DNA from 2 places in the Streptomyces sp. NPDC045431 genome. Region 1 is predicted to be linked to the other one. Evidence: riboswitches for the same ligand, from Rfam matches in the RefSeq annotation. Region 1 holds a riboswitch; the other holds the start of a gene.
The links. A riboswitch is a leader RNA that binds a small molecule or an ion and turns the genes downstream of it on or off. The one in region 1 is predicted to bind S-adenosylmethionine.
Positions count from the first base shown of each region.

Region 2: another riboswitch for S-adenosylmethionine. It lies ahead of thrC (threonine synthase); the one in region 1 lies ahead of AB0A69_RS02415 (aminotransferase class V-fold PLP-dependent enzyme).

Region 1 is NZ_JBEZAQ010000001.1:533,569-538,611, reverse strand. Features, by position in the region: partial or broken gene AB0A69_RS02420 (glycerate kinase) at 1-700, shown strand, start outside; gene AB0A69_RS02415 (aminotransferase class V-fold PLP-dependent enzyme) at 702-2,069, opposite strand; SAM riboswitch class IV at 2,233-2,350, opposite strand; gene trpD (anthranilate phosphoribosyltransferase) at 2,455-3,519, opposite strand; gene AB0A69_RS02405 (ubiquinol-cytochrome c reductase cytochrome b subunit) at 3,659-5,043, opposite strand, start outside.
Region 2 is NZ_JBEZAQ010000003.1:129,567-134,609, forward strand. Features, by position in the region: gene AB0A69_RS09080 (trehalose-6-phosphate synthase) at 1-960, opposite strand, end outside; gene AB0A69_RS09085 (glucosyl-3-phosphoglycerate synthase) at 1,006-1,962, opposite strand; SAM riboswitch class I at 2,079-2,226, shown strand; gene thrC (threonine synthase) at 2,244-3,536, shown strand; gene AB0A69_RS09095 (ubiquitin-like small modifier protein 1) at 3,571-3,849, shown strand; gene AB0A69_RS09100 (cold-shock protein) at 4,262-4,465, shown strand; gene groL (chaperonin GroEL) at 4,799-5,043, shown strand, end outside.

The sequences.
Region 1 (5,043 bases):
CGCGCTCCAGGCGCTGGGCGTACGCCTGCTGGACGCGGACGGCCGCGAACTCCCGCGCGGGGGCGCCGCCCTGGGGCGGCTCGCGGCCATCGACGCCGACGGGCTCGACCCGCGCCTCGCGGAGACCGAGCTGCTGGTGGCGTGCAACCCGTACAACGTGCTGTGCGGCGAGCGCGGCGTGGCGCGGGTCTTCGGCCCCCAGAAGGGCGCCTCCCCCGCTCAGGTCGAGGTCCTGTCGGCGGCCCTGGAGCGCTGGGCTGCGGCGCTCACGGAGGCGTTCGCCCCGGGCGTCGACCTGCGCGGGGCGCCCGGCACCGGCGCGTCCGGCGGCCTGGGCGCGGGGCTCGCGGCGCTCGGCGCCCGGCTGCTGCCCCGGTTCGAGGTGCTGCTCGACGGGCTGGACCTCGGCGCGCGCCTCGCCCGCGCGGACCTGGTCATCACGGGCGAGGGCGCCCTCGACGCGCAGACCGTGCGCGGGAAGATCCCGGGCGAGGTGGCGCGCCGCGCCCGGGAGGCGGGTGTGCCGGTCCTCGCGCTGGCCGGCACGCTCGGCCCCGGCGCCCGCGACGCCGAGCTGGACGCCTACGAGTCGCTGGCGCCCGGGCCGCTGCCGCTCCAGGAGTCCCTGGAGCGGGCGGCCGAGCTGCTGGCGGACGCGGCCGAGCGGGCGCTGCGCACGGTCCTGGTGGGCACGCGGCTGGTCAGCCGCGGTCGGGCACACACCGCCCGTCCTCCGTACGGTAGTTCCACTTCGCCCCGTCCCGCACGAGCTCCTTCACGGCCCGAACGAAACGGTCGACGTGCTCATCCGGCGTCCCCGCCCCGAAGCTGACCCGGATCGCGTTGAGCGACTTCTCGCCGGGCGGGGCCGCCTCGGGCGCGCCGCACTCGCCGACCTGCTGCGGGTCGCTGCCGAGCAGCGTCCGCACCAGCGGGTGGGCGCAGAACAGGCCGTCGCGCACGCCGATGCCGTACTCGGCGGAGAGCGCCGCCGCGAAGTGCGAGCTGTTCCAGCCGTCGACCACGAAGGAGATCACGCCGACGCGCGGGGCATCGTCGCCGAAGAGCGACAGCACCCGCACCTCGGGCACCTCGGCCAGGCCCTCGCGCACCGTGCCGATGAGGTACCGCTCGCGCGCCACCAGGTCGTCGAAGCCGGCCTCGGTGAGCGCCTTGCAGGCGGAGGCGATGGCGTACGCGCCGATGACGTTCGGCGAGCCGGCCTCGTGGCGGGCCGCGGTGGTGTGCCACTCGACGTCGACGCCGCCGTCGGCGCGCCGGGCCACGGTGCGGGAGGCGCCGCCGCCCGCCAGGTACGGCTCGGCCTCCTGCAGCCAGTCGGGCCGCCCTGCGAGCACGCCGGAGCCGAACGGCGCGTACAGCTTGTGCCCGGAGAAGGCGACCCAGTCGACGTCCAGGTCGCGTACGGACACCGGGTGGTGGGGCGCCAGCTGGGCGGCGTCCAGCACGATGCGGGCGCCGTGCGCGTGGGCGGCGGCGGCGAGCTCCCGTACCGGCCACAGCTCACCCGTCACATTGGACGCGCCGGTGACGCAGACGAGGGCCGGGCCGTAGGGGTCGCGGTCGGCGAGGGCGCGCTCCAGCGTGTCGACCGCCTCGCCCGGCGTGCGGGGCGCGTTGAGGTAGGTGACGCGGGCGTCCCTCCAGGGGAGCAGTGAGGCGTGGTGCTCGGTCTCGAAGACGAACACCTGGCAGTCGGCGGGCAGGGCGGCGGCCAGCAGGTTCAGCGAGTCGGTGGTGGAGCGGGTGAAGACGACCTCGTCGTCCTCGCGGCAGTCGAGGAAAGCGGCGACGGTGGCGCGGCTGTTCTCGAAGAGGTCGGTCGACAGCTGCGAGAGGTACCCGGCGCCGCGGTGCACGCTGCCGTAGTACGGGGCGTACGCGGCGACGTCGTCCCACACCCGCTGGAGCGCGGGAGCGCTGGCGGCGTAGTCGAGCGCGGCGTAGGTGACCTCGCCGCCGGTGACGAGCGGCACGGTGACATCCCGGCCCAGAACGGGCAGCGGCGTACAAACGGACTGGTCGGCGGCAGCGGTGAAGACGGACATGGCGAACTCCCGTACAGGGCAGGCGAATTCGACGCGTCGACGCACAGGGGTGCGGACGCGGCGGAAGGAAAAAGGGGATGCCGAAGAAGGGGCGATACGCCCTATCGCATTCGCTTGCTCACGAGACTGCTCCCTTGAGGACCAGGACCCCAGGGTGTGCAGGGGTCCGCGCTTGCCGCAGACCTCGCTGCCTGCGACCTGGTCTTCACCCGGGGCACCCCGCCACGGACGGAGGGTTGCCGGACAGCGGGCCGGGGCCGTAGTCGCTGTCACTCATGACCTTGAATGGCATCATGCCATACGTCTCGGCATGCGCAAGGCGCAGTCCGGTTCTTGAGACAAGAAGGGCCGGACCGCGCCTTGTGTCACACCCACCCGCGCGGGTTCAGCGGTGGCTGGCCTCCACCCACCGGTCGAGCGCCGCGCGCGCCGCGCCCGAGTCGATGGACTCGGCCGCCTTGGCCATGCCGGCCCGGATCTGCTCGGTGAGCGGCGCGTCCGTCGGCTCCAGCGCCACCAGCGCCGCCGCGGAGTTGAGCAGCACCGCGTCCCGCACGGGCCCGGTCTCCCCCGCGAGCAGCCGGCGCGCCACATCGGCGTTGTACGAGGCGTCCGCCCCGCGCAGCGCCTCGACCGGTACGAGCGCGATGCCCACGTCCCGCGGGTCGAAGGACTCCTCACGCACGGCCCCGTCCCGTACCACCCACACCTTCGAGGTGGCGGTGGTGGTCAGCTCGTCCAGCCCGTCGTCGCCGCGGAAGACCAGCGCGGAGGAGCCGCGCTCGGCGAGGACCCCGGCGAGGATGGGCGCCATGCGGGCGTCCGCGACACCGGTGGCCTGGGCCTTGACCCGGGCGGGGTTGGTCAGCGGCCCGAGGAAGTTGAAGGTGGTGCGGATGCCGAGCTCCTTGCGGGCGGCGGCCACATGGCGCAGCGCGGGGTGGAACTTCACCGCGAAGCAGAAGGTGACGCCCGCCTCCTCGGCGACCTCGGCGACCCGCCGGGGCGTCAGCTCCAGGTTGACGCCGAGCTTCTCCAGGACGTCCGAGGCCCCGGAGGCGGAGGAGGCGGCGCGGTTGCCGTGCTTGACGACCTTGGCGCCGGTGCCGGCGACGACGATCGCCGACATGGTGGAGATGTTGACCGTCTTGGCGCCGTCGCCGCCCGTACCGACGATGTCGACGGAGGGGCCGGGCACCTCGATCAGGTTGGCGTGCGCGTACATCGTCCGGACCAGGCCGGAGATCTCCTCGACGGTCTCGCCCTTGGCGCGCAGGGCCACCGCGAAGCCGGCGATCTGGGCGTCGGTGGCCTCGCCGCTCATGATGCGGTCCATCGCCCACGCCGTGTCGTCGGCGCTCTGGTCGCGCCCCTCGAGCAGGCCGTTCAGTACCACGGGCCAGGAGCGGCCCGCCGCGTTGTCGCCTCCAGCGGGTGGTACAGCGCTCATGGTCGCTCCTGGTGTCCGTACGTATGGGGATGACCACAGCCTATCGAGCCACGGGCACGGCAAAGAGCCCCGTCCGGTGAATGGACGGGGCTCTGTGCGGTGTGGCGACCGTGTGGGTCAGGCGGCGAGTGCCGGTCGATCAGTGGTGGCCGTGGCCACTGGCGATCTCCTTGTACTCCTCCACGCTGGCCTTCGGGACCTGGTTGCCGTCCCCGAAGTAGCCCTTGCTGAGCTTGGCGCGGAGCTTCTCCTTGCGGGTCGGCTTGCGCTCGACGCCGTTCTCGTCGACCGTCGGGCCGATCTCGGCCGGCGTGTACTGCTCGTGCGCGGTGAGCGCGTGCAGCTGGGCCTGGCTGAGGGGCTCGTGGATCTCGACGAACTCGCCGTGCGGCAGGCGCTTGATGATGCCGGTCTCCCGGCCGTGCAGCACCTTGTCCTTGTCGCGCCGCTGCAGACCCAGGCAGATCCGCTTGGTGACGACGAAGGCGATGACCGGACCGAGGAAGAAGAAGATCCGGACGAACCAGGTGATCGCGTTGATCGACAGGTGGAACTTGATGGCGAAGATGTCGTTGCCACCACCGATCAGCATGATCATGTACGCGGTCACCCAGGCGACACCGAGGGCGGTCCGGGTCGGCGCGTTGCGCGGCCGGTCCAGGAGGTGGTGCTCCCGCTTGTCACCGGTGATCCACGACTCGATGAACGGGTACATCGCGATCGCGCCGAGCATGAGGCCGAAGACGACCAGCGGGATGAACACACCCAGGACGAGCGTGTGGCCCCACAGGGTGATCTCCCAGCCCGGCATGACACGGATCAGACCCTCGGCGAAGCCCATGTACCAGTCGGGCTGGGCGCCGGTGGACACCTGGTCCGGACGGTACGGGCCGAGCGCCCAGATCGGGTTGATCGTGAACAGCGCGGCGATGACCGAGATGACACCGAAGACCAGGAAGAAGAAGCCTCCGGCCTTGGCCATGTACACCGGCAGCAGCGGCATGCCGACGACGTTCTTGTTCGTCCGGCCGGGGCCGGGGAACTGCGTGTGCTTGTGGTAGAAGACCAGGATCAGGTGCGCCACCACGAGGCCGAGCATGATGCCCGGCAGCAGCAGGATGTGGATCGAGTAGAACCGGGCGATGATGTCGTGGCCCGGGAACTCCCCGCCGAACAGGAACATCGAGATGTACGTGCCGACGATCGGCGTGGACAGGATCGCGCCCTGGGTGAAGCGGACACCGGTGCCGGAGAGCAGGTCGTCCGGGAGCGAATAACCGGTGAAACCGGTGAACATGCCCAGGACGAACAGCAGGAAGCCGAACAGCCAGTTGACCTCACGCGGCTTGCGGAACGCGCCGGTGAAGAAGACGCGCATCATGTGCACGAACATGCCGGCGATGAAGATCAGCGCCGCCCAGTGGTGGATCTGCCGGATGAGCAGACCACCGCGGACGTCGAAGCTGATGTCCAGGGTCGAGGCGTACGCCTCGGTCATGCGGATGCCCTGCATCGGCACGTACG
Region 2 (5,043 bases), on a different contig from region 1:
CTGCTCGTGCCACTCCGGGCGCTGTTCCAGGAGGGCGCGGTACGCCAGCAGGCCGCGCACGATGTTCTTGGAGAGCTCCGTGCGGTCCACGCGGACGATCACGCGCCGGTCCGCCCCGCCGATCTGCTCCCGCAGCGCCGCCATCCGGTCGTCCACGTCCGCCCGCCGCGACCGCTCGCGCAGGAAGTCCGCGTCCGCGCCCAGGCCGTGCACGCCCAGGTACGTCCGCCGCCGCTGATGGCCCGGGATGCGGTACTCGAAGCTCGGCTCCTGGTCCCGGGGCCAGTACGCCATCCCGTCGTAGTGCCCGAGCACCGCCTGGCAGCAGTCCTGGAAGGCGCGCCGCCACCGCGAGGTGAGGAAGCCGAGGCGGTCCGCGCCCAGCATGCCGAGCAGCAGCTCCTCGGCGATGTCGTCCGGCAGCATCCGGAAGTACTCCGGCGGCGCCCACGGCGTGTGGGAGAAGTGCCCGATCCGCAGGTCGGGGCGGAGCTCGCGCAGCATGCCGGGGGCGAGCGCCAGGTGGTAGTCCTGGATGATCACCGTCGCGTCCCGGTCCGCCTCCGCCGCCAGCGCCGCCGCGAAGGCCCGGTTGTACAGCCGGTACGCGTCCCACTGGCGCCGGAACTCCGCGTCGTACACGGGCTCCAGCGGCGTCTGGTACAGCATGTGGTGCACGAACCACAGCACCGAGTTCGCGATGCCGTTGTACGCCGCCGAGTGCGTCGCCGCGTCGATGTCGAGCATCCGCACACCGGGCTCGGAGATCCCGCGCCGCACCGCCTCCCGGTCGCCGTCGCTCAGCGCCGCGCACACCCACAGCGCCCCCGCGTCCGGCCCGATCGCGGACAGGCCCGAGACCAGCCCGCCCCCGCCTCGCCGGGCGTCGAGCGTGCCGTCCGCACGCGGCACGTAGCTGACCGGACCTCTGTTCGAAGCAACGAGAATCTGGGGCGCCATGGAGACGAACCTAGCCCGTAGCCGAAACGCTCAAACGTACGCCCGTCACGCCACGCGCCGCCGTCGTGTGTACTCCGCCACACTCGCCATCGGCGGCCGCTCCTCCGTGTCCACCGCGTGCGTCCGCGGCACGAACCCCGTCTCCCCCCGGTCGAACTGCGTCAGCCGCGGCCGCACCAGGTGCCCCCGCGACAGCCGCAGCTGCGCCGTCCGGTAGATCGCCGCCGCCATCCGCCCCAGCGCCCGGTCGTCCTGGTGCCGGTGCTTGCGCACGCCCACGTCCACCTGGGCCAGCGCGTCGAGCCCCACCGTGTGCAGCGCGTCCACCAGCAGGCCCAGCTCCACCCCGTACCCCACCGGGAACGGCAGCCGCTCCAGCAGCGAGCGCCGCGCCGCGTACTCGCCGCCCAGCGGCTGGACGAACCCGGCCAGCTGCGGCCAGTGCAGGTTCAGCAGCGGCCGCGCCACCAGCTCCGTCACCCGCCCGCCCTGGCCGACGGCACCGCCCAGCGGCCGGTCGTACATCGCCTTCACGAGCTGCACGGACGGGTCGGTCAGCAGCGGCCCCACGATCCCGGTCACGAAGTCCGCCGAGAAGTCGACCAGGTCCGCGTCGACGAAGCACACGATGTCGCCGCTCGTCACGAACAGCGACCGCCACAGCACCTCGCCCTTGCCGGGCAGCGCCGGTATCCGGGGGAGTATCGCGTCCCGGCGCTCCACCCGCGCCCCGGCCGCCCGCGCCACCTCCGCCGTACGGTCGGTCGAGCCCGAGTCGATCACCACCAGCTCGTCCACCAGCGGCACGGCGCCGGACATCAGCTCGCGGCGGATCACGGTGACGATCTCGCCGACCGTCGCCTCCTCGTTGAGCGCCGGCAGGACGACACTGACGGTCGTACCGCGGGTCGCCCCGCGTTTCGCAGCGAGCAGCTGGTCGAGCGGTCGCTCCGCAACGGACCAGGACCGCCGGTCCAGCCAGCGCTCCACCTCTTCCAGCACGTGATCTCCATCTCGCGTATCGGACGACCATCTCGAGCGTCCAGGGGTTCGGTTACAGTCTTGAACAACGCGGATGGCCGACACATGTCGGGTCCCCCGCGCACACAATCGAATACCGCTCATCCAGAGGGGCAGAGGGATACGGCCCGTTGAAGCCCCGGCAACCCTCCAGTCGGCACTCGCACATCTGCGCAACGCGAGGCCCCGGCTAGGGAAGGTGCCAAATCCGTCTCATGGCGAAGTGCGCCATGAGGAAGATGAGGAGAAAGGGCCTCGCCTCCATGGCTGTACAGACCGTCGCCACCCCGGACACCACCCAGAACGTCGACCTCGGGCCCGCCTCCGCGCTCTCCTGTCGCGAATGCGGTGAGCGCTTCGCCCTCGGCCCCCTCTTCGCCTGCGAGCAGTGTTTCGGGCCGCTCGAGATCGCGTACGACCTGCCGAGCGGCGACCCCGAGGCCCTGCGCAAGCGGATCGAGGCCGGGCCCGCGAACATCTGGCGGTACGCGCCCCTGCTGCCCGTCCCCGCCGACGTCGCGGACAAGCCGAACCTGAACCCGGGCTGGACCAAGCTCGTCCAGGCCGACAACCTGGGCCGCGAGCTCGGCGTCGAGCCGGGCAAGCTCTTCGTCAAGGACGACTCCGGCAACCCGACGCACTCCTTCAAGGACCGCGTCGTCGCCCAGGCCCTGGAGGCCGCCCGCGCCTTCGGCTTCACCACCCTGTCCTGCTCCTCCACCGGCAACCTGGCGGGCGCGGTCGGCGCCGCCGCCGCCCGGGCCGGCTTCCGCTCCTGCGTGTTCATTCCGCACGACCTGGAGCAGGGCAAGGTCGTCATGGCCGCGGTGTACGGCGGTGACCTGGTCGGCATCGAGGGCAACTACGACGACGTCAACCGCTTCTGCTCCGAGCTCATCGGCGACCCGCTCGGCGAGGGCTGGGGCTTCGTGAACGTCAACCTCCGCCCGTACTACGCGGAGGGCTCGAAGACGCTCGCGTACGAGATCTGCGAGCAGCTCGGCTGGCGGCTGCCCGACCAGATCGTCATCCCGATCGCGTCCGGCTCGCAGCTGACGAAGATCGACAAGGGGCTGCAGGAGCTCATCAAGCTGGGCCTGGTCGAGGACAAGCCGTACAAGATCTTCGGCGCGCAGGCGGAGGGCTGCTCCCCGGTGTCGGCGGCCTTCAAGGCCGGCCACGACGTCGTACGCCCCCAGAAGCCGAACACCATCGCCAAGTCGCTCGCCATCGGCAACCCCGCCGACGGCCCGTACGTCCTGGACATCGCCCGCCGCACCGGCGGCGCGGTCGAGGACGTCAACGACGAGCAGGTGGTCGACGCGATCAAGCTGCTGGCCCGTACGGAGGGCATTTTCGCCGAGACGGCGGGCGGTGTGACCGTGGGTGTGACCAGGAAGCTGATCGAGGCGGGCGTGCTGGACCCGTCCCTCACCACCGTCGTGCTCAACACCGGCGACGGCCTGAAGACCCTGGACGCCGTGGCTCCGACGACCGGCCCCACCGCCACGATCCGCCCGAGCCTGGACGCGTTCCGCGACGCCGGCCTGGCCTGACCCGACCTGAGCTCGTACTGAAAGGCATCACGACATGAGCGTCAACGTGCGCATCCCCACCATCCTCCGCACGTACACGGGTGGCCAGGCCGAGGTCCCGGCGGAGGGCGCGACCCTCGCCGAGGTCATCGAGTCGCTGGAGAAGAACCACCCGGGTATCGCCGCCCGCGTCCTGGACGACCAGGGCAAGCTGCGCCGCTTCGTCAACGTGTACGTGAACGACGACGACGTCCGCTTCGAGCAGGGTCTGGAGACCGCCACGCCGGACGGCGCGGGCGTGTCGATCATTCCCGCCGTGGCCGGCGGTTGCTAGCCCAGGGATAGCGCTTTCCGGAATTGCCCCCTCCGCACACGGTGCGCAGGGGGCATTTCCGCATGGTTGAGCGCGGTAGAGTTGGGGAAGCCCCCGCCGCCGGTCATGTCACGCGCATATGAATTCACGCCCCGGCGCGACAAGATGCAGTCAAAGTACCCGTGCCTGATGCGCCGAATGTGCGCTTTGCCGGGCCCGACTTGCCCAGGATTCTGGCGAATTCCGCCTACTTTTCCGTTCACGCGTGCTCGGAATTCTCGTCCGATTGACCTGTTGCAGACGGCAGTTGGACAGATACATTCAGCGGCGGTCGACGCGTTCCGGCGCACGCCCGTTCCTGTCAGCGGGTGAGGTCTGACCCGGGTCCGCGAAGTGCGGTCCTGTGCAAGGGCCAGTAATAGGGGAGTTAGGCATGGCTCAGGGCACCGTCAAGTGGTTCAACGCGGAGAAGGGGTACGGCTTCATCGCGGTCGACGGTGGTGCGGATGTATTCGTCCACTACAGCGCGATCCAGATGGACGGCTACCGCACCCTGGAGGAGGGTCAGCGAGTCGAGTTCGAGATCTCGCAGGGCCAGAAGGGTCCGCAGGCGGACATGGTCAAGCTCGCCGGCTAGCAGCAGACGCGTTTCGGCCAGCGACTTTCACAGTGGTGCCGAGGGGCCCGCATCCGCACAGGATGCGGGCCCCTCGCGCGTGCGCGCCCGCGTACACGCGTAGGGGATCGAGGGCTCCCGATCCCTGGGAGATCCCCGGGAGGAGCTTGCACTCGAAGGGGTCGAGTGCTAATCATTGGCGTTAGCACTCTGAAGGTGAGAGTGACAACGAAGGACCGAGTCGGTGAGGTCCGCAGGCCGGTGGGGCAAGGAACCACAGGGGCATGCAGGCCGTCCGTCGCGGGCGCCAGCGCGGTCCGGAGCATCCACCCCAGTCCGGGAGGACCACTTCACATGGCCAAGATCATCGCGTTCGACGAGGAGGCACGGCGCGGCCTCGAGCGCGGCATGAACCAGCTCGCCGACGCCGTCAAGGTGACCCTGGGCCCCAAGGGTCGCAACGTCGTCCTCGAGAAGAAGTGGGGCGCCCCCACGATCACCAACGATGGTGTCTCCATCGCCAAGGAGATCGAGCTCGAGGACCCGTACGAGAAGATCGGCGCCGAGCTGGTCAAGGAAGTCGCCAAGAAGACGGACGA